Regions from separate parts of the Pseudomonas sp. GOM7 genome, predicted to be linked through region 4. Evidence: riboswitches for the same ligand, from Rfam matches in the RefSeq annotation. Region 4 holds a riboswitch; each other region holds the start of a gene.
What was found. Region 4 has a riboswitch for cobalamin ahead of OU800_RS23870 (TonB-dependent receptor). Riboswitches for the same ligand answer to the same signal wherever they lie in the genome.
Positions count from the first base shown of each region.

Region 1: another riboswitch for cobalamin. It lies ahead of cobO (cob(I)yrinic acid a,c-diamide adenosyltransferase); the one in region 4 lies ahead of OU800_RS23870 (TonB-dependent receptor).
Region 2: another riboswitch for cobalamin. It lies ahead of OU800_RS03590 (TonB-dependent receptor domain-containing protein); the one in region 4 lies ahead of OU800_RS23870 (TonB-dependent receptor).
Region 3: another riboswitch for cobalamin. It lies ahead of OU800_RS19965 (energy-coupling factor ABC transporter permease); the one in region 4 lies ahead of OU800_RS23870 (TonB-dependent receptor).

Region 1 covers NZ_CP113519.1:2,245,508-2,253,038, forward strand. The annotation lists gene OU800_RS10245 (sensor domain-containing diguanylate cyclase) at 1-747, opposite strand, end outside; gene OU800_RS10250 (CsgG/HfaB family protein) at 1,130-1,798, shown strand; gene OU800_RS10255 (DUF4810 domain-containing protein) at 1,851-2,171, shown strand; gene OU800_RS10260 (DUF799 domain-containing protein) at 2,168-2,839, shown strand; cobalamin riboswitch at 2,875-3,084, shown strand; gene cobO (cob(I)yrinic acid a,c-diamide adenosyltransferase) at 3,282-3,893, shown strand; gene OU800_RS10270 (cobyrinate a,c-diamide synthase) at 3,893-5,185, shown strand; gene bluB (5,6-dimethylbenzimidazole synthase) at 5,182-5,835, shown strand; gene cbiB (adenosylcobinamide-phosphate synthase CbiB) at 5,839-6,747, shown strand; gene cobD (threonine-phosphate decarboxylase CobD) at 6,740-7,531, shown strand, end outside.
Region 2 covers NZ_CP113519.1:778,772-786,302, reverse strand. The annotation lists gene dxs (1-deoxy-D-xylulose-5-phosphate synthase) at 1-330, shown strand, start outside; gene OU800_RS03595 (methyl-accepting chemotaxis protein) at 478-2,727, shown strand; cobalamin riboswitch at 2,777-2,968, shown strand; gene OU800_RS03590 (TonB-dependent receptor domain-containing protein) at 3,055-4,908, shown strand; gene OU800_RS03585 (cobalamin-binding protein) at 5,929-6,723, opposite strand; gene OU800_RS03580 (MFS transporter) at 6,723-7,136, opposite strand; gene ribA (GTP cyclohydrolase II) at 7,133-7,531, opposite strand, start outside.
Region 3 covers NZ_CP113519.1:4,498,242-4,505,772, forward strand. The annotation lists gene OU800_RS19950 (aminotransferase-like domain-containing protein) at 1-310, opposite strand, end outside; gene OU800_RS19955 (threonine dehydratase) at 391-1,362, shown strand; gene amn (AMP nucleosidase) at 1,467-2,939, opposite strand; gene OU800_RS19965 (energy-coupling factor ABC transporter permease) at 3,040-3,723, opposite strand; cobalamin riboswitch at 3,763-3,966, opposite strand; gene OU800_RS19970 (carbonic anhydrase) at 4,290-5,033, shown strand; gene OU800_RS19975 (acyl-CoA dehydrogenase family protein) at 5,267-6,916, opposite strand; gene OU800_RS19980 (TetR/AcrR family transcriptional regulator) at 6,913-7,531, opposite strand, start outside.
Region 4 covers NZ_CP113519.1:5,368,522-5,376,052, forward strand. The annotation lists gene OU800_RS23855 (FecCD family ABC transporter permease) at 57-1,064, opposite strand; gene OU800_RS23860 (ABC transporter substrate-binding protein) at 1,061-2,032, opposite strand; gene OU800_RS23865 (ABC transporter ATP-binding protein) at 2,032-2,790, opposite strand; gene OU800_RS23870 (TonB-dependent receptor) at 2,918-5,017, opposite strand; cobalamin riboswitch at 5,282-5,475, opposite strand; gene OU800_RS23875 ((2Fe-2S) ferredoxin domain-containing protein) at 5,569-6,267, opposite strand; gene OU800_RS23880 (cobalt-precorrin-6A reductase) at 6,373-7,101, opposite strand; gene cbiE (precorrin-6y C5,15-methyltransferase (decarboxylating) subunit CbiE) at 7,098-7,531, opposite strand, start outside.

The DNA of each region.
Region 1 (7,531 bases), 2.3 Mb from region 4:
GGCGTCGCGTTCGACCACCTTGCCACAACTACGCACCCAGCCGTAGTGACCGTCGCGATGGCGGATGCGATGTTCCACTTCGTACTTGGCGCTACGCTGCTGCAGATGATCGGCGATGGCGTGTTGCACGCCCGGCAGGTCTTCGGGGTGGACGCGGGCATAGCTGTCCTGGATGTCGTCGCCGATCTCGTCGTCCGCGTAGCCGAGCAGGGCCTTCCAGCGCGTCGAGTAGTGAATCCTGCCGCTGCGCAGGTCGCGATCCCAGATGCCTGTGTCGCTGCCGTCGATGGCCAGGCTCATGCGCTGTTCACTCAGGCGCAAGCTGTGCAGCTCCAGGCTCTGCGCCAGCAGATTTTCCAGGCTGGCCTGGAGATCCGCCAGGCAGGCGTCGTCCAGATTGCGGGGTGGTTGGCGATGGAGCAGACAAAGCAGGGCCTGGTCACCCAGCAGCGGAAGTAGGGTAAGGCTCCGCAGCCCGTGTGCGATTTGCAGTGAATGCCAGTCGGAGGCTGCTGGCAGCTCGCTGAGAGCGAGGTTGCGTCTGGTAGCTGGCCAGGCATCGAGGCTCAGGCGGATATTGCCGTCAACGGCCTGGCCGACGCAGGCGCTGATCCGCTCTTGAGCGGGCGGCCCTTCGAGGAGCAGGACGCTGTCTGCGCCGGTCTGGGCGCAGGCCAGGCGTAACAGCGGCAGGCAGACCTGGGCGAAAGGGCGTGGCCGCGATTCGGGTGTATCGGGGGACGGCATGGGCTTCACGCTCCTGAGATAAATCGTGCTCTGTTCGCCCTTGGGGCGATCTGCAACCAGATGCGTGTCGTGAAACAGTTTAGGGTCTGTTGCTGCATCGTGCCATCGCGGCATCGGGCCTGGCCTGGCCGGGCAGGCCATCGCGGGCATCTGATCGATTTCGTGAACTGCGTCATATGAGATGCTGGCAAAGTGCCTGCCGCCTGTTTAGAATCGCTGCGCTTGCAGGATGCACTCCCCTGGGTTTCGTCGTAAGCCCCCAGCCATGGAAGACTCGATGTTGCATGCCCTCGTTCCAACACACTCTCAACCCTTTTCCCTTCGCCAGCCCTGGTCAGTCGGCATTCGCCGAAAAGGCCGTTTTTCTTTGCATGAGGTTCGTATGAACAAGCCCCTTATCGGCAGCTTTGCGGCGCTGCTGATGTTGCTCGGCGGTTGCGCCACGGAGCAGTCGCGTACCCTGGAGGTCGCCAAGGTGAATACCGCCCAGGTGTCCTACGCCGGGCCTCGCAGCCCGATTTCCGTCGGCAAGTTCGACAATCGCTCCAGCTACATGCGCGGTATCTTCACTGACAGCGTCGACCGTCTCGGTGGGCAGGCCAAGACCATCCTGATCACTCACCTGCAACAGTCCAACCGCTTCAATGTGCTCGACCGCGACAACCTGGCCGAGCTGCAGCAGGAATCCGGTTTTTCCAAGCAGGCGCAGCAGGTACGTGGCGCCAACTACGTGGTCACCGGTGATGTCACCGAGTTCGGCCGCAAGGAAGTCGGCGATCACCAGTTGTTCGGCATTCTCGGCCGTGGCAAGCAGCAGATCGCCTACGCCAAGGTCAACCTCAACATCGTCGACGTGAAGACCTCCGAAGTGGTGTTCTCCTCCCAGGGCGCGGGTGAATACAGCCTGTCCAACCGCGAGATCGTCGGTTTCGGCGGTACCGCCAGCTACGACTCCACCCTCAATGGCAAGGTGCTCGACCTGGCCATCCGCGAGGCGGTGAACAAACTGGTCAATGGCGTCGACACCGGCGCATGGAATCCAACCAAGTAAAAGGAACTTAGCAAGCATGACAATCGCACGCAGATTGGCCGTTTTCTCCGGGATGTTAGTACTCGGCGTGCTGGGTGGCTGTGCCAGTGGCCCGCAGCCCCTGTATTACTGGGATGGTTACCAGCAGCAGGTCTACCAACGCTTCGACAACCAGAGCAGCACCGAGGAGCAGATCGCCGCGCTGGAAGCCAGCGTGCAAAAAGCGCGCGCTGCCGACCGCACACTGCCGCCGGGCTTCCATGCCCATCTGGGCATGCTCTATGCCGATGTCGGCAAGCTCGACCAGGTGCGCCAGGAGTTCGAGACCGAGAAGGCGCTGTACCCCGAGTCCGCCACTTACATGGACTTTCTGATGCGGAAATTCGACCAATGAAGACGATCTTTTCCCTCGCTGCTCTGAAAACCGCCGCGCTGCTGGCCTGCCTGGCTATCCTCGGCGGCTGCGCGGCGCCCAAGGCCTACGACTACAGCGCTTTCCTGGAGAGCAAGCCGGCGTCGATCCTGGTGCTGCCGCCGGTGAACCAGTCGCCGGACGTCAAGGCCTCCTACAGCTTCTATTCGCAGGTTACCCTGCCGCTGAGCGAAGCCGGTTACTACGTGATGCCGGTGGCGGTGGTGGACGAAACCTTCAAGCAGAACGGCCTGATGAATGCCGAGGAGATCCGCCAGGCCTCGCCGCAGAAGCTGCGTGAGATCTTCGGCGCCGACAGTGTGCTGTATCTGGATGTCACCGAATACGGCAGCAGCTACAAGGTCATCACCAGTGAGGTGGCGGTGACCGCCACGGCCAAGCTGGTGGATCTGCGCAACGGCAAGCTGCTCTGGGAAGGCACTGCGCGTGCCAGCAGTGCCGAACAGCAGCAGAACAACGGCGGTGGCCTGGTCGGTATGCTGGTGGTGGCGTTGATCGATCAGGTGGTCAACACCCTGAGTGATCGCGGCCATGAAATCGCCGGTATCACCAGCTTCCGCCTGCTTTCCAGCAACATGCACAACGGCATCCTGCCGGGGCCACGTGCGCGCCCGGATGCGGCGCACTGAACCGAGCGTTGACGCACGGGGCGCGCTGCCTCTAACCTGCGCGCCTTGCTTCAGGTGCCCCGCGCCGTCATCGATGATGGCGCCGGGGTGAAACAGGGAAGCCGGTACGCAAGCCGGCGCTGCCCCCGCAACGGTAGGTGAGTCGCACGCCGCATCAGGCCACTGTGCTAGGCACGGGAAGGCGCGGCGCCGAGCCATTGGCCTCGCTCACGAGCCCGGAGACCGGCCTGTCGCAGTTTCACGGCATCGCGGAGGGCGTTGACCGGCTTGTGCCCCTGCCTGTGCGGGGCATTCGTGCTTTTGCCTCCGTCTGCTGCCAGCCATGAAATGCCCGGATCAGTGATGGAGTGTTCGCCCTTGCCAGCTTTCCTGATCTTTTCCTCGCCGCGCCGCCCTTCGTTCGGCTGGGGCGAGGCGGGCGCCTGACCTCGAGGAGCACAGCATGAGCGAGTCGGCCGAACGCGATGCCCGCCACAAGGCGCGCATGCAGCGCAAGAAAGCCCTGATCGACGAGAAGATCGCCCAGGCCCAGGACGAATACGGCCTGCTGCTGGTGCACAGCGGCAACGGCAAGGGCAAGAGCAGCAGTGCCTTCGGCATGGTCGCGCGCGCCCTCGGCCATGGCCTCAAAGTCGGCGTGGTGCAGTTCATCAAGGGCGCGGCCAGCACTGGCGAAGAGGCCTTCTTCCGGCGTTTTCCCGAAGAGGTCAGCTACCACGTGATGGGCGAGGGCTTCACCTGGGAAACCCAGGATCGCCAGCGCGATATCGCCAAGGCGCAGCAGGCCTGGGCCGTGGCCCGTGAGCTACTGAACGATGAGGCCATCGGCCTGGTGGTGCTCGACGAGCTGAACATCGCCCTCAAACACGGTTACCTGGAACTGGACGCGGTGCTGGCCGATATCGAGGCGCGGCCGCTGTTGCAGCATGTGGTGGTGACCGGGCGCGGCGCCTTGCCGGGCATGATCGAGGCAGCCGACACGGTGACCGACATGAGCCTGGTCAAGCATGCGTTCAAGGCTGGGGTGAAGGCGCAGAAGGGTATCGAATACTGATGAGTGCGCGTCACTGCCCGGCCCTGTTGATCGCCGCGCCGGCGTCCGGCCAGGGCAAGACCACCGTGACCGCCGCTCTGGCGCGCCTGCACAGGCGCCAGGGGCGACGGGTGCGGGTGTTCAAGTGCGGCCCGGACTTTCTCGACCCGATGATCCACGCCCGCGCCAGCGGCGCGCCGGTGTACCAGCTCGACCTGGCCATGGTCGGTGAGGCGGAGAGCCGACGCCTGTTGTGGCAGGCGGCCGGCGAGGCCGACCTCATCCTCATCGAAGGCGTGATGGGCCTGTTCGACGGCAAGCCCTCGGCGGCCGACCTGGCGCGGCACTTCGGCGTGCCGGTGCTGGGGGTGATCGACGGCGCGGCCATGGCTCAGACCTTCGGCGCCCTGGCCCATGGTCTGGCCACCTTCCAGCCCGATCTGCCCTTTGCCGGGGTGCTCGGCAACCGGGTGGCCAGCAGCCGCCATGGCGATATCCTGCGCGATGCCTTGCCTGCCAGCATCCGCTGGTTCGGTGCATTGCCACGCAGCGCCGCGGTGGAGCTGCCCAGCCGCCACCTGGGGTTGGTGCAGGCGGCCGAGCTGGCCGACCTGGATGCCCGCCTGGACGCCGCCGCCGATGCCCTTGCGGCCAGCGCCGATGTCGATCTGCCGGCTCCGGTGCGTTTTGCCGCGCCGCGCCTGGATGAGCCGGCCGCGCTGCTGGCCGGGGTGCGGATCGGGGTGGCGCGCGATGCCGCCTTCGCCTTCCTCTATCAGGCCAATCTCGATCTGCTGCAGGCCCTCGGCGCCGAACTGCATTACTTCTCGCCGCTGGCCGACAGCGGGCTGCCGGCCGTGGACAGCCTCTACCTGCCCGGTGGCTACCCCGAGTTGTACCTGGCCGAGCTGGAAGGCAACCAGGCCATGGCCGAGGCGATCCGCGCCCATCACCAGGCCGGTAAGCCATTGCTGGCGGAATGCGGCGGCATGCTCTACCTGCTCGATGAACTGCGCGACAAGCAGGGCGCCAGCGGCCGGATGCTCGGTCTGCTCAGCGGCAGCGCGGCGCTGCAGCCCCGGCTGACCGCCCTGGCGTTGCAGGAAGTGACGCTGCCGGAAGGCAAGCTGCGCGGGCACAGCTATCATCATTCGCGGCTGGAAAGTTCCCTGGCGCCCCTTGCCCTGGGCCGATGCCCGAATGGCAAGCCGGTGGCTGAGGCGGTGTATCGCCTGGGGCGGCTGACCGCCAGCTATATCCATTTCTACCTACCGTCGAACCCGGAGGCAGCCGCCGCGCTGTTACAGCCATGACCGATCAGGCCTTCTCGCCCGAGGAACGCGCGGCGGTGTACCGCGCCATCGCCGAACGCCGCGATATGCGCCACTTCGCTGGAGGGCAGGTGCCCGCCGAGGTGCTGGCGCGCCTGCTGGAGGCCGCGCATCACGCCCCCAGTGTGGGGCTGATGCAGCCCTGGCGCTTCATGCGCATCAGCGATCGCCACCTGCGTGAAGAGATCCATGCCCTGGTGGAGGCCGAGCGGGTGCAAACCGCCGAGGCTCTGGGCGAGCGCAGTGACGAATTCATGCAGCTCAAGGTCGAGGGCATTCGCGACTGCGCCGAACTGCTCGCCGTGGCGCTGATGGATGGTCGCGAAGCCCATGTCTTCGGCCGGCGCACCCTGCCGGAAATGGACATGGCCTCGGTGGCCTGCGCCATCCAGAACCTGTGGCTGGCGGCGCGCGCCGAAGGCCTGGGGCTGGGCTGGGTGTCGCTGTTCGATCCCGAGGCACTGGCCGCGCTGCTGGGCATGCCGCCTGGCAGCAAGCCGGTGGCCTTGCTCTGCCTGGGGCCGGTGCATGCCTTCTACCAGAAACCGATGCTGGTAGAGGAGGGCTGGGCCACGCCCAGGCCGCTGGCCGATTTGCTGTTCGAGAACCGTTGGGGCGTACGGAGTGAGTGAGCGATGAGTCTGGCGCTGATCACCTGTGCCGGTGTGGCCCTGGATGCCGCCCTGGGTGAGCCCAGGCGTGGCCACCCGCTGGTGGCCTTCGGGCGTCTGGCCGAGCGCCTGGAGCAGCGCTTCAACCCGGCTGGCGGCGGCTGGCGCAGCCATGGCGTGAGCGCCTGGTGCCTGGCCGTGCTGCCGCTGACCCTGCTGACCTGGCTGCTGACTCAGGTCAGCTCGCTGAGCTGGGCGGTGGAGATTCTCGCCCTGTACTTCGCCCTGGGGCTGCGCAGCCTGTACGAACACGCGCAGCCGGTGGCCCAGGCGCTGCGCCTGGGCGATCTGCCGCTGGCGCGCGAGCGTGTCGGCTGGATGGTCAGCCGCAACACTGCCGAGCTGGATGCCTCCGGCGTGGCTCGTGCCGGCACCGAGTCGGTATTGGAAAACGGCTCCGATGCGGTGTTCGCCGCCTTGTTCTGGTTCGTCGCCGCTGGCGCACCGGGGGTGGTGCTGTACCGCTTGAGCAATACCCTGGACGCCATGTGGGGCTATCGCAACGAGCGCTTCGAGCGCTTCGGCTGGGCCGCGGCGAAGATCGACGATGCCCTCAATTATCTGCCGGCGCGTCTGGTGGCGCTGACCTATGCACTGCTCGGGCGAACCGCCCTGGCCCTGCGTTGCTGGCAGCGCCAGGCGCCGTTGTGGGACAGCCCCAATGCCGGCCCGGTCATGGCGGCGGGTGCCGGCAGCCTGGGGGTGAGCCTGGGCGGCGCGGCGGAATATCACGGCGAGGTGCACCAGCGTCCGCAACTGGGTGAAGGTCCGGCGCCACGAGCGCGGGATATCGAACGGGCAATGAATCTGGTGATCGGCGGTGTGGCGCTGTGGCTGGTCTGTCTGCTGCTCTGGGAGGTCTGGATTGCTTGAACATGGAGGGCGGCTGCGTGCCGCGGCGCAGCGTTACGGCATCGCCCTGGAGGATTGGTTGGATCTGTCCACCGGCGTCGCCCCCTATGGCTGGACGCTGCCCACGGTGCCTGCCGAGGCCTGGGCACGGCTGCCGGAAGTCGAGGATGGCCTGGAGGCGGCGGCGCGCGATTACTACGGCGCCGCCAGCCTGCTGCCGGTAGCCGGCTCGCAGGCCGCCATCCAGGCCCTGCCGCGTCTGCGCAAGCCCTGCAACGTGGGCATTGTCGCCCCGACCTATGCCGAACATGAGGCGGCCTGGCGCAACGAGGGACATCGCGTGTTGACCCTCAGCGAAGGCGCCGTGCCGCGTGCGCTGCCGCAGCTCGACGTGCTGCTGCTGGTCAACCCGAACAACCCGACCGGGCGCCTGGTCGAGTCCCTGCGTCTGCTCGACTGGCATGACCAACTGGCCGAACGGGGCGGTTGGCTGGTGGTGGATGAAGCCTTCATGGATTGCGCACCCGAGCACAGTCTGGCTGCCTACAGCGACATGCCGGGGTTGATCGTACTGCGTTCGTTCGGCAAGTTCTTCGGCCTGGCGGGGCTGCGCCTGGGCTTTGTCCTCGCCGCGCAGGCCCTGCTCGACGAACTGCAGGTGCTGCTCGGCCCCTGGGCCGTCAGTGGCCCGGCACGGCATGTCGCGCGCCACCTGCTGGTCGATGGCGAGGGCCAGCACCGCCAGCGTCAGCGCCTGTCGGCCGACGGCGCACGCCTGGCCACCTTGCTGCGCAACAATGGCCTG
Region 2 (7,531 bases), 840 kb from region 4:
GCCGAAGCCCTGCGCGTCGGGGAAACCCTGGATGCCACGGTGGTCGACATGCGCTTCGTCAAACCCCTGGACGAAGCCCTGCTGCGCGAACTGGCAGGCAACCACGCGCTGCTGGTGACCCTCGAAGAAAACAGCATCATGGGTGGCGCCGGCAGTGCGGTTGGCGAATTCTTCGCCGCCGAGAACCGCCAGGTACCGCTGCTGCACCTCGGCCTGCCGGACTACTACGTCGAGCACGCCAAGCCGAGCCAGATGCTTGCCGAATGCGGCCTCGACGAAGCCGGTATCGAACGTGCGGTACGCGAGCGCCTGAAACAGCTCCAGCCCTGACCTGACGCACCGCCCGGCCCAGTTATTGCTAGGGTCTGTTGCCGTTTCGACGCGAGCCGCGTTGCTGCGTCAACGGCAACAGACCCTAATACTTGGCCTAGACTCCCTGCACAAGAATCTCCAATCAGCAGGGGACAGGGGCGCATCATGCAACTACGCAGTGATGGGATGGATTTCACCGGGCACGAGCGACGCTGGCTGCCCTGGTTCGGCAAGACCGGCAAACTGGCCATGCGCTGGTCTTGTCTGCTCAACTCCGGGCAGGTCGAGCGGGTCGAGAAGACCTTCGCGGGGCTGGCCCGCACCCGAGTCGATCTGCTGACCAATTGGGCCAGCCAGCACTGGCAGGCACTGGAACTCATCGCCGCCGGCCTGCAGCAGGCCTGGCCACTCTCCAGCAACACCGATCTGAAACGTCTGCACCAGCATCTGCCGGAAGTCTCCGAGCTGTTCGTGGTCGATGCCAGCGGCCTGATCATCGCCTCCACCCATGCCCCTCGAATCGGCCAGCGTCACGATGCCAAGGCCCTGGCAGCAGGCCTGGCCGGGCAGTTCCTGCATGGCCCCTATGTCGACCCGCTGACCCTGCAACTGGGGGCCACCACCTCGAAGTTCCACGATGCCGTGACCCTGATGTTCCATCAGCCTCTGCACCAGGCCGGCAAGGCGCTCGGCTGCCTGTGCGCGCGCATCCCCAACGACGTGCTCAGCGATCTGATCCAGCGCGAGGCCGGTCACGTCTACCGCGACTCCGGCGATAACTACCTGTTCATGGTCAAAAGTGTGCACGATCCGCAGATCGTGCCAGGCACCGCCCTGTCCCGCTCGCGCTTCGAGGACGACACCTTCACCGGCGGCGACAACCTGAAACAGGGCGTGAAAACCCCCTTCGGCACCGTTAAGGTGCAGCATCACACCGAGTTCGAGCTGCGCTTCACCGACCCTTCCAGCGGCCAGTTGCATCCAGGGGTGCGGGAAACCATCCGCAAGGGGCACAACCTGTTCGCCCTGTACCCGGGCTACCCGGACTATCGCTACGTGCCGGTGATCGGTGCCGGCCTGACCTTGCAGATGCCCGGCTCCCCGGACACCTGGGGGCTGATGTGCGAAGGCGACCTGGAAGAGGTCTACCGCCAGCGCAGTCTCGGTTACAGGCTGACCAGCCACCTGCTGTTCGGCCTGCTGGCATTGGGCCTGCTGAACTGGCAATTACCACGCCTGCTGCCAACCCATGCCAACGCGCTGAGCATCACTGCCAGCGCCCTGCTGCTGCTCGTTTACTGGGCCTTCAGCCTGCGCCCACGCATACGCCAGCTCCAGGCGCTATCGGACTTCTTCCTGGAAACCGCCGAGTGCGGGGCGCCGCTGAGCAACCGCCTGCAACTGCAGCGTTTCAGCAGTGACGAGGCTGGCGCGCTGGCCGGCTGGGTCAATAGTTTCGTCGACAAGATGGACAACACCATGCAGGGCATTCTCAGCGCCGGGGCGGCCCTGCAGCAGAGTTCCAGCGACCTCAGCCGCATTTCCAGCAGTGCCAGCCAGTGTGCTGGCGAGGGACAGACGGCGGCGGTATCCACGGCCCGCGCGATGGTGGAGGTCAACCACAGCATCGGCGAAGCCACCGCCTACATAGTCGACAGCGAACGCGCCTCGCAACAGGCCCTGGCCATGACCCGCCAGGGCAGCGTGGCGGTCAAGCACAACGCCGAGGAAGTCAGCCAGTTGGCCGAGCGCATCAAGCAGTCCAGCCAGACCCTGCAAGCCCTGAACCAGCAGACCGAGGCCATCCAGCACATCAGCGAGGCCATTCACGCCATCGCCGACCAGACCAACCTGCTAGCGCTCAACGCCGCCATCGAGGCGGCACGCGCAGGCGACAGCGGACGCGGCTTCGCTGTGGTCGCCGATGAGGTGCGCAACCTGGCCAGGCGCACCTCGCAAGCGACCGAGGAGATCACCACCACATTGGCCAGCGTGCGCCAGCAGACGTTGGAGAGCATGCACAGCATGCACAGTTGCCAGGAAGCGGCGCAGCGCAGTGTGGCCCGCTCGGATGAGGCCACAGCAGCCCTGCAACGCATCCAGCATGACGTGGAGGCCATGCAAGACCGCCTCGCCAAGCTCAGCCAGAGCATGCAATCGCAACTGACCCAGGTGCATGCGGTCAACGAACAGGCCCAGGCCATCACTGGTGCCGCCGAGCGCAGTAGCCAGAGTGCCGAGGAGATCCTCCAGGCCGCTCAGGCACTGGCGCAACTGGTGCTGGATCTGCACAGGACGGCCAGTCGCCTCAGCCAGCAGGAGCCCACGACGAAGCCACGCGAGCTGCGCCACGAAAAGCAAGCGATGCCGCCCACGCCGACAAACCGCCCAAGCATGAACCCCGCTCATCGCTGAGTGAGCGGAGCTTGCTTGTCATTCCCACGGGCGCGCACTAAGGTGCGCGCACTTCATGTTCCGCCAGGGTGCGCTGCGCAAGCGGCGTTAAACGGGAAGTCGGTGCAATCCCGACGCTGCCCCCGCAACGGTAATCGACGGTAGCCGCAAGGCTGCAACGGCATCCAACAGCCACTGGGGCATCCTGGGAAGGCGGATGCCGGTCGAGAGCCCGGAGACCGGCCCTGACGGTGTGACTGCTGTTGCGGAGGGCGACAGGGTCGAGCGCCGCCCTGTCCGCGCTTGCGCCTGCCCCCTCGAACGTCTGCCGACCTTTGAGGAAAAACCATGAAACTGTCCCGCCTGGCCCTGGCCATCGCCCTTGTGCCCACGCTGTCACAGGCCGCCGAACCCTATGTGACCGAGCCGCTGGTGGTCACCTCCGGCCGCCAGGCCGAACCCCAGGCCCAGGCGACGGCGGCCACCAGCGTGTTCACGCGTGAGGATATCGAGCGTTTGCAGGCGCGCAGCGTGCCGCAGTTGCTCAGCCGCGTGCCCGGCGTGCAGGTTGGTAGCTCCGGCGGGGTGATTTCCTACTCCGTGCGCGGCACCAGTACCGCACAGACCCTGGTGCTGATCGACGGCCAACGCGTTGCCTCCGCTAGCAGTGGCATCGCCCGCCTGGACTACCTGAACATCGATAACGTGGAGCGCTTGGAAGTGACGCGCGGGCCGCGCTCATCCCTGTATGGCGCCGACGCCATTGGCGGGGTGATCCAGATTTTCACCCGCCGTGGCGAGGCAGGCCTGCAGCCACAGGTGCGCCTGGCGCTCGGCAGCCATCGTACCTTCCAGCGCAGCGTGACGCTGGCAGGCGGCGACGCGCGCACCACCTTCAACCTCGGTGGCAGCCTGGACGAAAGCCACGGCTGGGATCGCACCAGCGACGACGTCGGCGCCGACAGCGACCATGACGGCCTGCGCAACAAGGCCGTACATCTGAATCTGGATCATCGCTTCAGCGACGCCTGGCAAGCCGGGCTGAACCTGAACGACCAACGCGGCGACAGTGAATACGACGACGCTTACAGCTTCGCCCCCGGCCAGCCCCACGACGAGTTCCGCCTGAGCAGTTACAGCGGCTATCTGGATGGCCAGCTCAGCGATAGCTGGAACAGCCGTCTCGAACTGGGCCGCAGCTTCGACCGCAACAAGGCGCTGGGCGCGGCGGATAGCTGGAACAATGGCACGCTGGAAACCACACGCCACTCGGCGAGCTGGATCAATCGCCTGCAACTGGACGCCGCCAACCAACTGACCCTGGGCAGCGACTGGTACGAGGATCGGGTCGATGGCAGCACGGCATTTGCCGAAGACCAACGCGACAATCATGCCCTCTTCGCCCAGCACAGCTTCAAGGGCGAGCACTTCGGCACCGAACTGGGCCTGCGCCACGACGACAACCAGCGCTACGGCAGCCAGAATAGCTGGAATGCCGCGCTCAGCCTGCCCGTTGGCGACAGGCAGAGCTGGATCCTCAGCTATGCCGAGGGTTTTCGCGCGCCCACTTTCAGCGACCTCTACTACCCAGGTGCCGGCAACCCGAACCTGCAAGCGGAGACCTCGAAAACCTATGAGCTGCAATGGCGCGCCGACGCCTCCGGCACGCAGTTGAGCACGTCCCTGTATCGCACCGACATCGACGACATGATCGCCTGGGACAGCAACGCCAACCAGCCAGAGAACATCGCCAGGGCGCGCATCGATGGCTTCGAGGCCAGCGTTGCCCGCAACCTGCTGGGCTGGCGCGCCAACCTCGGCCTGAGCCTGATCGACCCGCGCGACCGCAGCAACGGCCATACCCTTGCCTACCGCGCACGGCGTACCCTGAGCCTGGATCTCGACCGGCAGTTCGGTGCTTTCACCGTAGGCGGCTCCTGGCGCGCGGTGAGCCAACGCTACGATGACGCCGCCAATACCCGCCAACTCTCCGGCTATGGCGTACTCGACCTGCGCAGCAGTTGGCAGAGCACGCCCGAACTGCGCTGGGATCTGAAGCTGGACAATGTGTTGGATCGTCGCTACGCCCTGAGCAACTACATGCGACCGACCAGCGCGCTGGACTTCGTGGGCGAGCCACGCCCCTACCGAGATGCCGGCCGCACCGCGCTGCTGGCGGTGACCTGGACGCCAGCGCTGTAGATTCGATGTGGATGGGGTTAGTTGCAGTTTTGGAGTGGACTGCTTGTTTGATACCGGACTGGCAAGTTTGTGTGATCTTGTTGGCTTGCGTTGGTGTTCTGGACTCCGCTTCGGGTGTTTTCAGATATCCCGGGTTTCGCCCCCTCGGGCGACTCACTTTTCTTTGAACTGCGCAAAGAAAAGTAAGCAAAAGAAACGCACCCCCGCCATCTGGGTCTCGCTGCGCTCGACTTCCCTCACTCCGGCATCGCTCCGGGGTCGGCGTACATGGGCCGTCCCTGGCCCATTACGCGGGGCCGCCATCGGTATCTCGCAGCATCCATGCCGCTCGCCCCCTACGTTCGGCCTCCTGAAGGGGGAGTTAGCGCGCCTGAACGTACACTGGCTCCGGGCATGCCCGGCGTGTTCTGGTAACAGCGAAGTCACGACGTGGCCGTCGGTTAAACCAAAACTTTCATTCGCGTGATTTCATCCGCATGGATAGCTTGCCGGCTTTCAGCCGGCATTCGGGTCAGCCCTAAGGCTGACCTCATGCTCAAGCACTCAGAGCCCTTGGGAATAACCGCACGTTCAGGCGCGTGCAGAGCCCGCCCAGGAGGGCGAACGGAATCGCCGTGGAAGAGGTTGAGCGGCATGGATGTCGCGACGACTGCATGGATGCAGGAGGTAGAGCGACGCAGGATGCCAAAGCCGAGAGCCGCGATGGGCCAAGGATGGCCCACCGCGGCGGGCCTCTGGAGCGGTGATGGAGTGAGCGAACCCTCGCGCAGCAGGGCGGGGGCGCCTAGCTCGGATGATCGGGCGGAGGGTTTTGGTTACTTTTGCTCGTCAAAAGTGACTCGCCCGGGAGGGCGAAACCAGAAACATCAACAAAAACGCGGCAATTCGGAACAGGCACAAGAACAACCAACACCGTATTACCAAGCCAGCCCCTGCAAAGAACTACTGCCCAACGCAACTCCACCAGGACGACACCATGGGCGAGGCTCCAGGCACGAGCCGTCGCTGGCCTGAACAAACTCAACGCGCCACAGCAAGCCGCTCACACAACGCCTCGATAGCCCCGAGCATCTGCCCGCTCGGCCGCTCCAGTCCCTTGTCCGGCACCGTCCAGACCTGCCCCAGACGCACGGCATGGATCTGCGGCCAGGCCTGCCAGGTACTCAGCTCGGCGTCGCTGCCGCCAAGGATCACATCGGGATCTCGCGCCAGCACCGCCTCCACACTGACTTGCGGCGCCGGCTGCGGCAGATCGTCGAACAGGTTGCGCGCACCGCACACCGCCAATGCCTCACCGATCAACTGGTTGCCGCCAATGGTGTACAGCGGCTGGTGCCAAACCTGATAGAACACACCGAGCGGACGCTCGCGTCGATAACGTGCACGCAGTTCGGCCAGTCCTTGACGCAACGTGGTGGCCAGTCGCTCGCCCTGCTCGGGGCGGCCGATGCGCTCGGCGATGGTGGTGAAGGCACGGCTCAGTTGCGCCAGCGTTCGCGGCTCGACCGTCAGAAGCGGAATGCCGAAGTCCTGCAGCTGCGCCTGCTGCGCGGGCGGCACGCTCCCCGGTGCAATCAGGATCAGGTCGGGAGCAAGCTGCAGCAGGCGCTCGAACTCGAGCTGACCGTAACGGCCAACCCTTGGCAGATGCTTCAGCGCAGCCGGTTGGTCATCGCCCTCGAGCACACCGACCAGCCGATCGGCGGCATCCAGCTCCAGCATGATTTCGCTGAGCGAGGGCGCCAGGCTGATCACCCGCTCGGCGGCTTGCAACGGCAGCGCCAGCAGGCACAGAACCAGCAGCAGCGTGCGCATCAGCCCAGTTGGCGGGGAATACGATAAAGCAGGTGGATGACGACGCTGGAGAAAGTCAGCAGCACCAGCGGCACCGCTTCCAGCCCCGCCAGCACCGCCAGGGCAGCGATCCAGGCCGGCAGGGCCGCACCCAGCAGGGCACGCAGGCGCACCCGGTCAAGCTCCAGCCAGGCGGCCGGCTCTTCGGGACTGTCCAGGGCCTTGTCAGTGCCGATCAGGGCCTGCTTGTAGGCCTTGAACAGCGGCAGGCTGACGAACATCGAGGCGATGCCGGCGATGAACAGCGGCATGGCCAACAGCGCAGGGCCACCACCGCCGAACAGGGCATTGAGGATGATTACCGGCAGCACGGCCACGGCCAGTTGCCGCCACCAGGCCAGCGCCAGGCGCCGCTTGACCTGGGCGCGGGTCACAGGACTTCCTCGGCCTCGCCTTGATGCAGGTTGCCGAGCATGTGCCCGAGCTTGCCGGCCTTGGTGGCGAGGTATTTGCGGTTGTGCGGGTTCTGCCCCACCTGCAAGGGTCGGCGTTCGGCCACGCGCAGGCCGAAGCCTTCCATCGCCTTGACCTTGCGCGGGTTGTTGGTCATCAGCTTGAGGCTCTTGATGCCCAGGTGTTCGAGCATGGGCAGGCAGATGGCGTAATCACGCATGTCGGCGCCGAAGCCCAGGCGCTCATTGGCTTCGACGGTATCGGCACCGCCATCTTGCAGCTCATAGGCGCGAATCTTGTTCAGCAGGCCGATGCCACGGCCTTCCTGGCGCAGGTACAGGAGCACGCCACGGCCCTCGGCGGAGATCGCCTGCAA
Region 3 (7,531 bases), 870 kb from region 4:
CGTTGGTGGACAGGTCGATGACCTCGCCCTGCGCGGCCGGTTGCTTGAGGCGAAACAGGCTCGCCTCACGGCTGCCGGCCAGCACGTAGGTGCCACGCCCGACCTCACCGGAAACCAGGTGCCGGCGCGCCGCCTCGCGATAGGCGAGCATCACCGTGCTCGGGTTGATGCCCAGCGTCCAGGCCAGGCGGCGCTGCGGCGGCAGGCGTTCGCCAGGCTTGAGTTCGCCACGGCCGATAGCGGCGGCGATGGCCTCGACCAGTGCCAGGTAAGTGGGTAAGGAGCTGTCTTGCAGATCAGGAAGCCACATTGCTTGCCATGCAATATAAAGATTTACCCATACAATGCGCCGCACTAGCATCCGGGTCAACGCCACCCGGAGCACCCGCCATGTTCGACCTCGCCCAACTGCGCCAGAGCGCCCAACTGGTTCACCGCCATATGGCCCCCACGCCACAGCTAAGTTGGCCGTTGCTGTGCGAGCGCACCGGTTGCGAGCTATGGGTCAAGCACGAGAACCACGCCCCGACTGCCGCCTTTAAGGTTCGCGGCGGGCTGGTCTATATCGACGCCCTGCTGCGCCGCGAGCCGCAGGTGCGTGGCCTGATCACCGCCACCCGTGGCAACCATGGCCAGAGCCTGGCATTGGCGGCACGCGCAGCCGGTCTGGCGATTCGCATTCTGGTGCCGCACGGCAACGCCCGCGAGAAGAACGCGGCAATGCGCGCGCTCGGTGCGGAGGTGATCGAACATGGCCGCGACTTCGACGAAGCCCGCGCCGAGGCCGCGCGCCTGGCCGAACGCGACGGCCTGCATTGGGTGCCGTCATTGCATGAGGATCTGGTGCGCGGCGTGGCCACCTATGCCCTGGAGCTGCTGGAAGCCGTGCCCAATCTGCGCCGGGTCTATGTGCCCATCGGCCTCGGCTCGGGCATCTGCGCGATGATCCGCACCCGCGACCTGCTCGGCCTCGACACCGAGATCGTTGGCGTGGTCGCCAGCGGCGCCGATGCCTATGCACGCAGCTTCGAGCAAGGTCGCCTAGTGCAGACCGAACGCGCCGAGACCCTGGCCGACGGCATGGCCTGCCGCCAGCCGCAACAACTGACGCTGGACATGCTCCGCGCCGGCGCCGCACGCATCGTGCGAGTCGATGATGAGGAAATTCGCGCCGCCATCCGCGCCTACCACGAAGACACCCACAACCTCGCCGAAGGTGCCGGCGCTGCCGCCCTCGCCGCCATGATGCAGGAGCGCGAAGCCAACGCCGGCCAGCGCGTGGCCGTGGTGCTCAGCGGCGCCAATATCGACCGCCAGGCCCTGGCCGAACTGCTGCGCGACGAAACCCCGGCAGCAGCCTGAGCTACGCCTACCAGCGGTGGCTGAATGTGTAGGGTGCGCTGTGCGCACCACTGGCAAACAGCAACCTGCTGACCCCGTTCAAGCCTTCACCACTGGATTGCCCATCAGCGGAACGGCGGCTCGTCGAAGCTGCGCAGCTTGCGCGAATGCAACGAATTGAGCTGGCTGCGCATCAGCTCCAGCGCGGCGATGCCGATATGCAGGTGCTGGGTCACCGCGCGCTCGTAGAAGGCGCCGGCCGCGCCGGGCAGCTTGATCTCGCTGTGCAGGGGTTTGTCCGACACGCACAGCAGCGTGCCGTAGGGCACCCGCAGGCGATAGCCCTGGGCGGCGATGGTGCCGCTCTCCATGTCCACCGCCACCGCCCGCGACAGGTTGATCAATGGCCGTTCCTGCGCCCAGCGCAGTTCCCAGTTGCGGTCGTCGTAGGTCAGCACGGTGCCGGTACGCAGGCGCTTCTTCAGATCGTCGCCCTGTTCGCCGGTGACCAGCTTGGCGGCCTCCTGCAACGCCTGCTGCACCTCGGCCAGCGCCGGCAGCGGGATATTCGGCGGCAGCACGCGGTCGAGAATGCCATCGCGGCGCATATAGGCGTGGGCCAGCACGTAGTCACCGATGGTCTGCGACTGACGCAGGCCGCCGCAGTGGCCGATCATCAGCCAGCAGTGCGGGCGCAGCACGGCCAGGTGGTCGGTGATGTTCTTGGCGTTGGACGGGCCAACGCCGATATTGACCAGGGTGATGCCGTGGCCGTCGGCGGCCTGCAGGTGATAGGCCGGCATCTGGTAACGATGCCAGACCACGTTCTCGATGATCGCCTGCATCTCGCCTTCGGCCATGCCGCGCTCGACCACCACGTTGCCCGGTAGCACCATGCGGGTGAAACGCGAGTCGCCCTGCAGCATGTCCAGGCCATGGCGGATGAACTGGTCGACGTAGCGGTGGTAGTTGGTCAGCAGAATCCACGGCTGCACATGACGCCAGTCGCTGCCGGTGTAGTGCTGGATGCGCTTGAGCGAGAAGTCGGTGCGTGCCGCGTCGAACAGCGCCAGCGGCAGCGGGTCGATGTTCTCCCAGTCGTACAGGCCATCGGCGGTGCCGTCGGTGGCAGCAGACAGATCGGTGCTGGGGAATACCCGCGCCAGTTCGGCGGCGGTCACGCCACTGCCGGCCAGCTCGTCACCGCCCTCCACTACGTAGGGATAGGGGATATTCTGCTGGCTGCGGCCGACCTCGACGCGCAGGGTGAAGTCGTTCATCAGCGGGCGCAGTTGCTCCAGCAGGTATTTGCGGAAGGCCGCCGGCTGGGTCACGGTGATGGCGTAGATGCCCGGCACCTGAATCTTGGCATAGGCGCGCACGGTGGTCGGCACCTCGCCCTGACACAGGTAGGCCAGGCGCAATTCGGGATAACGGAACAGGCAGTGCTCGTCGGCATCCGGGCGCACGCGCGCCTTGAGATAGCGCTTGAGGGCCTGGCTCAGAGCGCCGGTAGCTTCCTCATACAACGCGGCCAGGCGGTCGACCGCCTCTTCGGGGGTGTGAACAACGACGAAATCATCGGAACAGACTTTCACGTGGGCGTATTCCTGACTGAACGAACGCCCCTATCTTGCCTGCAACCTCGCGGCAAAACATAGCGCGGCGACCGAAGAATTCGGCCGCCGCGCCCCCTCATCAGGCCGCCGCCTGATGCAAACGCACGTTGAACAGCGGCCCCTGGCTGAAACGCGCCAGCGCCTTGGCCCCGGCCAGCACACCCAGGTCGATCAATGGCTCGACCAGGATCACGCTCATATAGGCCAGGCCGAAGCTGCCCACGGCTGCCAGGTTGTCGCTGGTGAAGCCGTGGCCGTAGAAGGCCCAGAAGCCGACCCAGGCGACGATGCCACCCTGATAGGCAGTCGACAGTGCCAGCGCCTGCTTGTAGGAAAGGTCGACATAGGCGGTGCCTGGCGCAACGATGCGCTTGGCCAGCACGCTGATGGCCCACAGCGGCACCAGCAGGGTGGTGACATTCATGCCGTACTGCGGCAGATCGAACGGGGCGAACAGCAGGCCCTGCAACAGCAGCCCAGCGGCCAGGCCTATGGCGGTGGCACCCGCACCGAACAGCAACAGCAGGGTGGAGCCGAGGATCAGGTGCACCTCGGAAACGCCCACGGGATGGTGCGGCAACACCTCGAAGAAGCAGAACACCAACGCGGTGGTCAGCAGGCTGCGCAGGGCCAGGGCAGCCGCCCCGCCATTGTCGCGAATGGCATCGCGCGCCAGTTTGGCCGTCAGGCCGAAAGCGCCGACTGCCGTTGCGTAACTGAGGAAGATCTTGGCGCCTTCGACGACGCCCGGTTCGATATGCATGCAAGTTCCTTGGCCGCGCCCACCGCGCGACGAGTTGGAGGATCGATGGGTTCGATGGCAGGTCTCCTGGCTCACGGCTTGGTACTCCGCCCGCCTTCCCGACCGCAGTCAGTGGCATGAAGGGCATCGTTCGCCGTTTACAGTTGCGGGGGCAGCCAGGGCATTGGCGAGATTCGCCGCACCCTGTTCCCTTTTCATCCACACGCGCCGGGGCACGGAGGAACCATCGCTGGCAACCTTACTCCGCAGCTTGGGCAAAAGACAGTACTCGCGTTCAAGGCACCGCCCACCTCAGCCCTGTGCGATGTGCTTCTTCGGCAATCCGAGCTTTCCCCCATACGCCTGCTAGCTACGCGAGGCTCCGAGATGCTCCCGTTGCCAAAACGCCTAGCACCTGAACGGATACTGTCTTGAACGCAGCCGAAGCTGCCGCGGATAAGCGCTGCGTCACACCACGCCCATGCGGATGTAACTTTTTATTACAAGCCATGCGTAGTATTTCCGAACTCGCACCGGCTACGGGCCACGCGGGCCTTTAGAACCCTCATCCAGTAACGAGAGCGCACATGAAGAAGACCCTGATCGTTGCGTTAACAGCTCTGTTCACAACCGGCGCCATGGCAACCGAACAGCAACCGCACTGGAGCTACAAAGGCAAGGAAGGCCCCGAACACTGGGCACAATTGGATCCAGGCTACGAAACCTGCGCGCTCGGCCATGCGCAATCGCCGATCGACATCAGCCATGCAACCCGCGCATCGCTGCCTCGCATTGCCTTCGACTACCAGGCCAGCCCAGCCGAAGTGGTGAATAATGGTCACACCGTGCAGGTGAATCTGAGCAATGCTGGCGGCATCGAGATCGACGGCAAACCCTACCGCCTGGTGCAATTTCATTTCCACACCCCCAGCGAAGAGCACATCGCAGGCAAGGGCTTCCCGATGGTGGCGCACTTCGTTCACCAGTCTACCGATGGTCATTTGGCGGTCGTGGCTGTGCTGTTCAAGGAAGGGGCGAAAAACCAGGCACTGGACTCAGTGTTCAAGGCCATGCCGGACAAGGCAGGGGAAAAAGTCGAGTTGGCAAGCAACTTCGCGCCACAAACCGTACTCCCGCAGCAACAGGGCTACTACGCCTTCGCCGGCTCGCTGACCACCCCGCCATGCAGTGAAGACGTGCAATGGCGCGTACTTAAACAGCCAGTCGAGCTGTCCCACGAACAACTGGCGCAGTTCCAGCACCTGTACGCGAAGAACGCCCGCCCGATCCAGGCGCTCAATGGGCGAGCCGTCCTGGAGAGCGAAGACTGAAACGCTCTGATGCACCGGCTGAATGACCGGTGCATCGCATCATCGCGGACTTGACCTGAGCCCCTGGCTACTTCGGCGTGAGAAACACGCCTCCACGCTCCGGGTTGAGCATTACCTGATTGGTTCAACCTCGCTCACGCGGGGAACACACTTAGCGTAATCAACTGTTCCGAAAGGGAAAAATCAGCCGCTAAAAATCTACCAACTTTTCCCTGTTAAAGAGCGCTCCGGCATCAAAGCAGATGCGGCGTGCTACGCGCCAGCAGCGCCTCGACATCGACACCACGCGGCAAGGTGCCGTAGACACGGCCACGGCCTTCCAGGCGGCTGGCGATAAAGGCATCGCTCACCACGCTGTTGCCGGCCTCCAGCAGCAGTTTGGCCTGCAATGCCACAGCCATGTCTTCGGTGAGCTGGCGGGCGCGATACTGGATGTCGGCGGTGTCGGCGAAGTCGGCTTTCAGGCGCTGGATATGGGCCTTGAGGCGGGCATCGCCATGACCGTCGCCCAGTTCGGCGAACAAGGCATCGAGCACGCCGGGCTCCTTGGACAGCGCACGCAGCACGTCCAGGCATTGCACGTTACCCGAGCCTTCCCAGATGGAGTTGACCGGCGCCTCGCGGTACAGGCGCGGCATGATGGTTTCCTCGACGTAACCGGCGCCGCCCATGCATTCGCTGGCTTCATAGATCATTTCCGGCGCGCGCTTGCAGATCCAGTACTTGCCCACGGCGGTGACCAGGCGGGCGAACTTGTCTTCCTGTTCGTCATGCAGGTGATCGAGCGCGCGGCCCATGCGCATGCACAGCGCCAGCGCGGCTTCGCTTTCCAGCGCCAGGTCAGCGAGCACGTTCTGCATCAGCGGCTGGTCGGCCAGCCGCTTGCCGCCCACCTGGCGGTGTGCGCAGTGGTGCGCGGCCTGGGTCAACGCCTGGCGCATCAGGCCACTGGAGCCAACCATGCAGTCAAAGCGGGTCATGGCCACCATTTCGATGATGGTGGGTACGCCACGCCCTTCCTCGCCGAGCATCCAGGCGAATGCACCGCGATATTCCACTTCGCTGGAGGCATTGGCCCAGTTGCCCAGCTTGTTCTTCAGACGCTGGATGTAGAAGGCGTTGCGCGTGCCGTCCGGGCGGTGACGCGGCAGCAGGAAGCAGGAGAGGCCCTTGTCGGTGTAGGCCAGGGTGAGGAAGGCATCGCACATCGGCGCCGAGCAGAACCATTTGTGCCCGACCAGTTCGTAGCCCTGCCCCGGCCCACCGATGCCGATGGGATAGGCGCGGGTGGTGTTGGCGCGCACGTCGGTGCCGCCCTGTTTCTCGGTCATGGCCATACCGATGGTGACCCCGGCTTTCTGCTCCATCGGCAGGTTACGCGGGTCGTACTCGGTGGCCAGGATCTTCGGCAGCCACTGCTCAGCCACGTTGGGCTGCAGGCGGATGGCCGGCACGGCGGCGAAGGTCATGGTCAGCGGGCAGCCACTGGCCGCCTCGGCCTGGCTGTGCATGTAGGTGAGGCCGGCGCGTACGACATGGGCGCCAGCACGCGGGTCGATCCAGGGCAGCGAAGGCAGGCCATGCTCGATGGCCGTGCGCATCAGTTCGTGATAGGCCGGGTGGAATTCCACCAGGTCGATGCGGTTGCCGTAGCGATCATGGCTCTTGAACTGCGGCTTGTTTTCGTTGGCGAGAAAGCCTGCCTGCATCAGGGAACCACCGGCGAGGGCGCCATAGGCAACAAGGCGCTCGTCCGCCCAGGCGCCGCCATAGCGGCGCACCCACTCCTGCAGCGGCAGGTCGAGGCGATAGAGATTGGCACCATCCAGGCTAGGCACCTGGTTGAACACCTCGTGGGTTTCGGCGAGCAGGCTGGGTTTCATCGCATGGTCTCCTTGGCGCCAACGGCGCGCAGGCAGAAGGTGGCAAGGCTGGCGCTGACCTGGGCCAGTTCCAGGGTGGGATATCCGGCTTCACGGGCAGCGCGCGCCGGCGGGGAAAGCGGCCCGACCAACGCCTCGGCGATGGCGCCGACCAGGCAGGCCGCCACCAGGCCGATCTGCTCGACCTGAAACTCGCCGCTGCGCGCACCTTCCTCGAGCAGGTCGATGAACAGTTCGGCGTAGGCCTCACGGTAGAGCAGGCGTTGCTCGTCGACCTGGGTATCCACCGGCTCGGCGATCAGCGCGAAGGCCAGGCGCCGGCTATGCCAGGCGCGGGCGGCGAATTTTTCCAGGCCCAGGCACAAGCGCTGAGCGGCACTCCCTGGCCCGCGTAGATCCGCGGCCAGGGCATCCACCTCACGCTGACTGGCCACGGCAAAGACCTCGGCAGCCAGTTCGCCCTTGCTGCGAAAGTGCCGGTACAGGCTGCCGGTGGCGATGCCAACGTCCTCGGCCAGGGCCTGCATGGTCAGGGCGGCGAAACCGCCTTCCGCCACCCGCAGCAGGGCGCAGTCGAGTATGCGCGCGCGCAGGGCTTGGTCACGGTCGAGTTGA
Region 4 (7,531 bases):
GTCATGGAACCTGAAGCAGATGACCGGGCCTGCCTGGCCAGGTTCGATCCCGGCGACTAGCGGCGGCGCAGCAGAGCCACGAAAAACACCCCGCCGATGGCCGCGGTGACGATGCCGATGGGCAGATCTTGCGGCGCCTGCCAGGTGCGCGCCGCCACATCGACCCAGATCAGGAACAACGCCCCCAGCAGCGCCGCCACCGGCAGTACGCGGCGGTGCTCGGCGCCGACCAGGAAACGCGCTACGTGCGGCAGCATCAGGCCGACGAAGCCGATGGCGCCGGACAGCGAGACCAGCACGCCGGTGAGCAACGAAGCCACCACGAACACCAGCAGGCGCACGCGGCGCGGCTCCAGGCCCAGGCTCACCGCGCTCTGCTCGCCGGCCATCAGCGCGTTCAGTGCGCGGCCCAGGCCGAGCAGCACGACCAGTGCCAGCGCCAGGCACAGCGCCGGCAGCCAGAGCAGCTCCCAGCGCGCCAGGCCCAGGCCACCGAGCATCCAGAACAGCACCGAACTGGCCGCATGCGGATTGCCCAGATACAGCAGCAGGTTGCTCGCCGCCATCATCACGAAGGACACCGCCACCCCGGCCAGCAACAGGCGGTCGCTCTCCAGGCGCCCGCCCCGGCTGGCAATGGCCAGCACCAGCAGCATGCTCGTCAACGCGCCGACGAAGGCCGCCAGCGGCAGGCTGAGCAACCCGGCGAACTCGCCCAGGTAGAGCACCACGATCACCGCGCCGAAGGCCGCGCCGGAGCTGACCCCGAGCAGGTGCGGATCGGCCAGCGGGTTACGCGTCACCGCCTGCAACACCGTACCCACCAGCGCCAGCCCGGCGCCCACCAGCGCGCCGAGCAGCACCCGTGGCGCGCGCAGTTGCCAGACGATGCTGTCCTGGCCGCTGTTGATGGGCACCTCGGGCACGATGCCGAACAGGTGCTGGCCAAGGATCGCCCACACCCGCTCGAGCGGCACCTGCGCCGCGCCAAAGGCCAGCGACCAGGCGCAGGACAGCGCCAGCAGCACGGCCAGCCCGAGCAACAACAGGCGATAACGACTCACCGGGCGAAGGCCTCCGGGTGCAGCGCCGCGGCCAGGGTCTCGATGGCGGCGGCGTTATCCAGGCTTGGTGTGACCGCCAGGTAGGGCAGCACCACGAAGCGTTTTTCACGGATCGCGGTGACGCCCTGCAGCGCCGGGTGCTGCAGGAGGAAGTCGCGCTTCTGCGCCGCCGTGCGCTCGCCGTAGTCGACGATCAGGATCACTTCGGGGTCTTCCTCGACCACCGCCTCCCAGCCCACCTTGATCCAACTGCCGGCCACGCCATCCATCACGTTGCGCCCGCCGGACGCCTCGATCAGCGGCTGCGGCATGCCCTGGCGCCCGGCGCTGAAAGGCAGGTCTTCACCGCTGTCGTAGACGAACACCCGCGGGCGCGTCGGCTGCTCGCCCAGGCGTGCCTGCACCGCCGCCACCCGCGCCTGCATGCCCTGCACCAGCGCGTCGGCACGATCCTCGACGGCGAAGATGCGGCCCAGGTTGCGCAAGTCGGTGTAGACATCGTCGAGGCTGGCGACGCGGCCCGGCATGACGTGGGCGCAGGACTCGCTCAGTTCGTACACCGGGATACCGAAGCGCGCCAGGCTGGCCGGCGTGACCTCGCCGCCGATGCGCATGCCGTAGTTCCAGCCGGCAAAGACGAAATCGGTGCCGGCACCCAGCAGGTTTTCCAACGAGGGGTAGCGCGCGGCCAGCTCGGGCAGGCCTTCGAGCTGCGCGCGCATGCTCGCATCGAGGGTCTTCCAGCCGCTGATGCCGGTATAGCCGGCCATGCGCTCCTTCAGGCCAAGGGCCAGGAGCATGGCGGTCATATTGACGTCATGGCTGACCGCGCGTTGCGGCGGCTGGTCGATGCTCACCTGACGGTCGCAGCTAGTGACGGTGACGGCCCAGGCGGGGCTGGCCAGCAGCAGCGACGAGAGCACAAGCGTAGGTAGGAGCGGCTTCAGCCGCGAATGGCACAGACTCATCAGACTATCCAGGTAATACGCGGATAACCCGCCAGTGGATGGGTGTCGACCAGCGCCTGCACACCGAACACCTGCTGCAGCAGCTCGGCGCTGAGCACCTCGGCGGGCGTGCCAACGGCCACCAGGCGGCCCTGATCGATCACACACAGGCGGTCGCAGAAGGCCGCCGCCAGGTTGAGATCGTGAAAGCTGGCCAAGGTCGCCAGCCCCAGCGATTTGATCTGCCGTAGCAGCTCGATCTGGTAGCGCGGGTCGAGGTGATTGGTCGGCTCGTCGAGGATCAGCAGTTGCGGCTGCTGCACCAGGGCGCGGGCGAGCAAGGCGCGCTGCTTCTCGCCGCCGGACAGGCGGGCGAAATCCTGCTGCGCGTGCTCACTCAGGCCCACGCGTGCCAGCGCTTCATCAACCAGGCGTCGATCCTCGCCATCGTCGCCGTCAAACAGCCCCTTGTGTGGCGTGCGGCCCATGGCCGTCACCTCATGTACGCGCAGACCGAAGTCCTGGGGGAATTCCTGCAGCACCACCGCCACGCGCTGCGCGCTCCAGCGCGGCGGACGTTGCCACAGCGCTTCCCCGCCCAGCTCGACGCTGCCGCTGCACGGTCGCTGGAAGCGATAGGCGCAGCGCAGCAGGCTGGTCTTGCCGCTGCCGTTGGGGCCGATCAGGCCGAGCAGTTCACCGTCGCCGATCTCCAGGTCGATGGCCTCGAGCAAGGCGCGCTGGCCGTCCGGCGACCAGGCCAGGTCTCGGATGCGCAAGCGCGGCTCGGGTGCCGCCGTGCGCTGGCTCGGCGGCGTCGAGAACAGACTGAAAGACCAGTCAGAGGTGCTAGTCACTGACACGGAAACTCTCCACGCGCGACGCGCCGGCACAGGCACGCGCGCTTCAAAAGCGGTAATCCGCCGTGACGAACAGCGAACGCGGCGCGCCAAGGAACCATTGCTCGCCGTCACTGCTGGCGCTGGTGGCGTACTGGCGGTCGAACAGGTTATTCAACTCCAGACCCAGGCGCACGTCAGACAGCACCTGCCAGCCGATATTGGCATCGACCACGGTATAACCCGGCACCTTGGCGGTATTGGCCGTATCCACATAACGCGCATCGACGTAGCGCGCGCCAATGCCCGCCTCCACTCCACGGCCGAAATCCTTGTTCAACCACAGGTTGGCCGTACGCTTGGGCACGTCGACCGGGCGATTGCCGCTACGGTCGCCACCGCCCTCGACGAAGTTGTCGTACTCGGCACGGACGAAGGCAGCATTGGCCGACACCTGCCAGCCACGCCCCAGCGCCAGTTCCAGGCTGGCTTCCAGGCCATCGGAGGATTGCTGGCCAATCTGCTCGGTGGGCGCAGTCGGCGTGGCGCGGCTGAGCAGCTTCTCCTTGACGATGTGGTAGGCGGCCAGCGTCCACTCGCCCTGCCCGTCCCAGAACAGTTGCTTGAGGCCGATCTCGGTCTGCTTCGCTTCACTCAGATCGAACTGCTGCTGGCTCGGGTTGAGGGTTAGCAGGTTGCTTATCCCTTCGGTGCTGGTGGCGTACTGGCCATACAGCGACAGTTCCGGGGTCAGGGCGAAGACCAGCCCGGCGCGCCAGTTGTCACCCGTGAGGCTGCGGTCGACGCGGCTGTCGTCGACCAGGTTGCTGCGCTCGAGGTGCACCTGATCGCGGCGCACGCCAGTAACCAGCGCCAGGCGTTCGGTGAGCTGAGTACGGTTCTCGGCGAACAGCGAGAACTGCCGGGCCAGGTTCAGCTCGCGCGGGCGGTAGCTGTCGGTGCTCTGGTAACTGCCGCCGCCGGACTGGCCGAGCGGCACGCTGTCGCTGAAGGTATTGCCGAAGTCATGGTGACGGGCGAAGCGGATATGGTTGTAGTCGACGCCGACCAGGGTGCGGCTATCGAGGCCGAACAGGGCGTGATCGAGGCTGAAGCTCTGGCGGTCGCCGAGCTGCTCCTGGTTGTGCTTGATGCGCCAGAAATCACCGCGCTCGACCCTATCGCCCGGCTGCCAGCGATAGGCCTCGCTGTTGCGCCAGTAGCGCCGGGTCTTGATGTAGTAGAGCTGGTTGTTGGCCGTCAGCGCCTCGTTGATACGCCAGTCAGTCACCAGGCGGGTGATCTGGTCGTTGTAGTGGATATCGGCGTTGGCGACGTTGTAGTTACGCTCGCGCAGGCTCTCGCGGAACTTGCCATCGACCAGCGGCGTGCCGAGGTAGCGCTCCGGGTGCTGCTCGCCCTGGTCATGGGACAGGGTGAAGCTCAGGTCTTCGCTGGCATCCCAGCGCAGTGCGGCGCTCAGCGCCAGGCTGTCGGAGTCGCCGCGGTCGACCCAACCGTTGCTAGCCTGCTGGTTGAGGTTGAAGCGATAGCTCAGCGCGTCGCTCAGCGAGCCGCCGCTGTCCAGCGCGGCCTGGCGGCGGTCGTCGCTGCCGTAGCCGAGGCGCAGGTGATTCTCCACCGGCCCAGCGAACGGTTTTTTCGGCACCACGTTGATCACCGCGCCGGTGGCGCCTTCGCCATATAGCACCGAAGCCGGGCCACGCAGTACGTCGATGCGTGCCACCGACCAGGTGTCCACCGGGAAGGTCACGGTGCCGGCACCCACGTATTGGCGGGTGCCGTCGTAGAGCTGCATGGTCGCCGAGTGGCCGGTGAAGCCACGCGCCGACAGCGCCGTGCCGCCATTGCCGGGGCTACCGATAAAGGTGATGCCGGGGGTGCGGGTAACCGCGTCCTGCACGCTGCGGTTGTTGCGCCCGCGCACTTCGGTGCCGCTCAGGCTGCTGGTGCTGGCCGGGGTTTGCAGGGCCGAAAGTTCCAGGCGCGAACCGCTGGTGGTGGGCGTGCGCAGATCGCTCTCGCCCTCCTCGGCGGCCTTGGCCTGGACATCGAGTTCGGGCAGATCGACAGCCTTGTCGGCCAGAGCCAGGCCGCTGAACAGCAGGGCCAGTGGCCAGGTGCAATGAAGAGCGGGGTTTCGCACGGCAGAGCTTCCGTTGTTGCGCGGGGGATCGAGGCTTGAAATGCAAGTGTTATAACATAACATTATCGATCCCCGCAGCCTGGGATACAGTCGAACGGGGCCCGTGGCCGAACCGGCCAGAAAGGTTTTTTTGATGCGGAAATGGCGCGCCATATTGCTTCCATCGCAAAGAGAAAAGGCACGGCAATCCGATGGAAATGCGCAACAGCAGACAGGAGCGCGAACGCGCCCTACTGGAGTCAACGCCCGCCCACCGCGGGTTGCCAGACATAACGACTCCAGGCCGGTCTCCGGGCTTGCGAGGGTCATGAGCGCATCACCTTCCCATGCGCGGGGCGCACAGTGGCGTATCGATACGGTCGCTCGCTTACCGTTGCGGGGGCAGCGTCGGACTTCAACCGACTTCCCGTTTCACCTTGCGCGCGGCGGCGCAAGACACCTGAAGCGGGGCGGATATGACCACCCGCCTCCGTTCAAGTCAAGGCGCGGGGGCAATTGTGGGTTGGACTCAGACGTAGGGTGGACAACGCGCAGCTTGTCCACCATGGCGGCTAGTTGCCGCCCTGCTCATCGATCCGCAACTCCGGCAATGCCCTGCCCGCCACCAACCGCTCATCGACCAGGCGAATCACCGCCGCCTCGTCCTTGATGCCATACCACTCACCCTGTGGATAAAGGCTCGCGGTCGGCCCCAGGTCGCAGGGGAACTGGCACTGGCTGCGGGTGATATGTACCCCACCCGCGCATTCCAGCTTGCCGGCGGCCTTGAGCCGCTGGCGCAGGGTTTTCCACAGGCCCAGCGCGCCCTTGCGCGTGCAGCGTGGGCCGTTGCACAGCAGCAGGCGCTGCGCATGCGGCGGAATCTGCGACCAGGCGTGGTGCTCAGGCACGGGCGGCACGTCGCTACAGGGCAGATGCGTTTCGCGATGCTCCAGCAGCACGCTGAGGCCATCGAGCCATGCATCTTCCATGGCCGTGCAGACCACGAACACCTGCGCCCCGTCACCGCGCTCGGCGATGCGTTCGCGCAGCCAGTCGCGGTGAGCGGCATCGGCGCGCGGCTCCAGATCCACCACCAGCACGGGCCGTGGCGCATCGATGATGGCCTGCCAGAAACCCTCCTGCTCCGTGTCGTGCAGATGTGCTTCACCCAGCAGCGCGGCGATGCGTGCCTGCAAGCGCTCGGACGTGGCGCCACGCCCCAGGCCGGGGCCGATGAACAGGATGCGGGCGTAGGGGGCTTGGCTCATGAGGGTCTCCAAAAGGGCCGGCAGTCTAGCAGCGCGTGTAGCGTGTAGGGTGGACGTCGCTTTTCACGTCCACCAAAGCGGTGGATCGATAAAGCGCGATCCACCCTACGCGGCTAATTCGACTAGCGCCTCCCACAGGGAATCCAGTTCCGCGAACTGGCGCGTGACCACCGGCAACTCGGGCCGACGCAGCAGCAGCACCGGCAAGCCCAGCTCGCGCGCCACCTGCAGCTTGGGTTCGGTGGAAGCGCTGCCGCTGTTCTTGCTCACCAGCACGTCGCAGCGGATGCGGGCGAACAGCGCGCGTTCCTCGTCCAGGGAGAACGGCCCGCGCGCACCGATGATCTCGGCGCGCGGTGGTGCCGGCTCGGTCTGCAGGCAGCGCACCGTCCAGTGCTGGTGTTCGGGGATCTCGTGCAAGTGCGCCAGCGGCTCGCGCCCGGAGGTGAAGAATGGCCGTTGGAACGGCACCAGCGCGCGGGTCAACTCACCCCAGCCGTCCACCTCGCGCCAGTCGTCATCCGCGCCGGGCTGCCAGCCAGGGCGACGCAGCGCCCAGCAGGGCACGCCCGCCACTTCTGCAGCGCGGGCGGCGTTATGGCTGATCTGTGCGGCGTAGGGGTGGGTCAGATCCAGCAGCAGCTCGATGCCTTCATCGGCGATAAAGGCGGCCAGCCCTTCGGCGCCGCCGAAACCGCCGACGCGCACGCGGCAGGCCAGGTCATCCGGCACGCGTCCCAGACCGGCCAGGCTGTACACCGTCTCCGGCCCCAGCCGACGCGCCAGGCGCAGCGCCTCGGTGGTGCCACCGAGCAACAGGATGCGCACACTCACGGCTTGCGCACCATCAGCAGGGTGATCGGCAGCGCCGCACGCCAGGTGTCGAAGCCGCCCAGAGGCTGCGCCTGCGCCACGCTCAAGCGCAACAGTTCACCACCCTGGCGTTCACGGAAGGCCACCAGCGCCGCCTCGCTCTGAAGGGTCACGGCATTGGCCAGCAGGCGCCCACCCGGCTTGAGCGCGGCCCAGCAGTCATCCAGCACGCCGGGCACGGTAACGCCACCGCCGATAAAGATGGCATCCGGCGCCGGCAGCCCGACCAGCGCCTCGGGCGCATGCCCGGCGACCAGTTGCAGCCCGGGTACGCCAAGGGTGTCGCGGTTATGGCGGATATGCGCCTGGCGCCCTTCATTGGCCTCGATGGCGATGGCGCGGCAGGCCGGGTGCGCGCGCATCCATTCGATGCCGATGGAGCCACAACCGG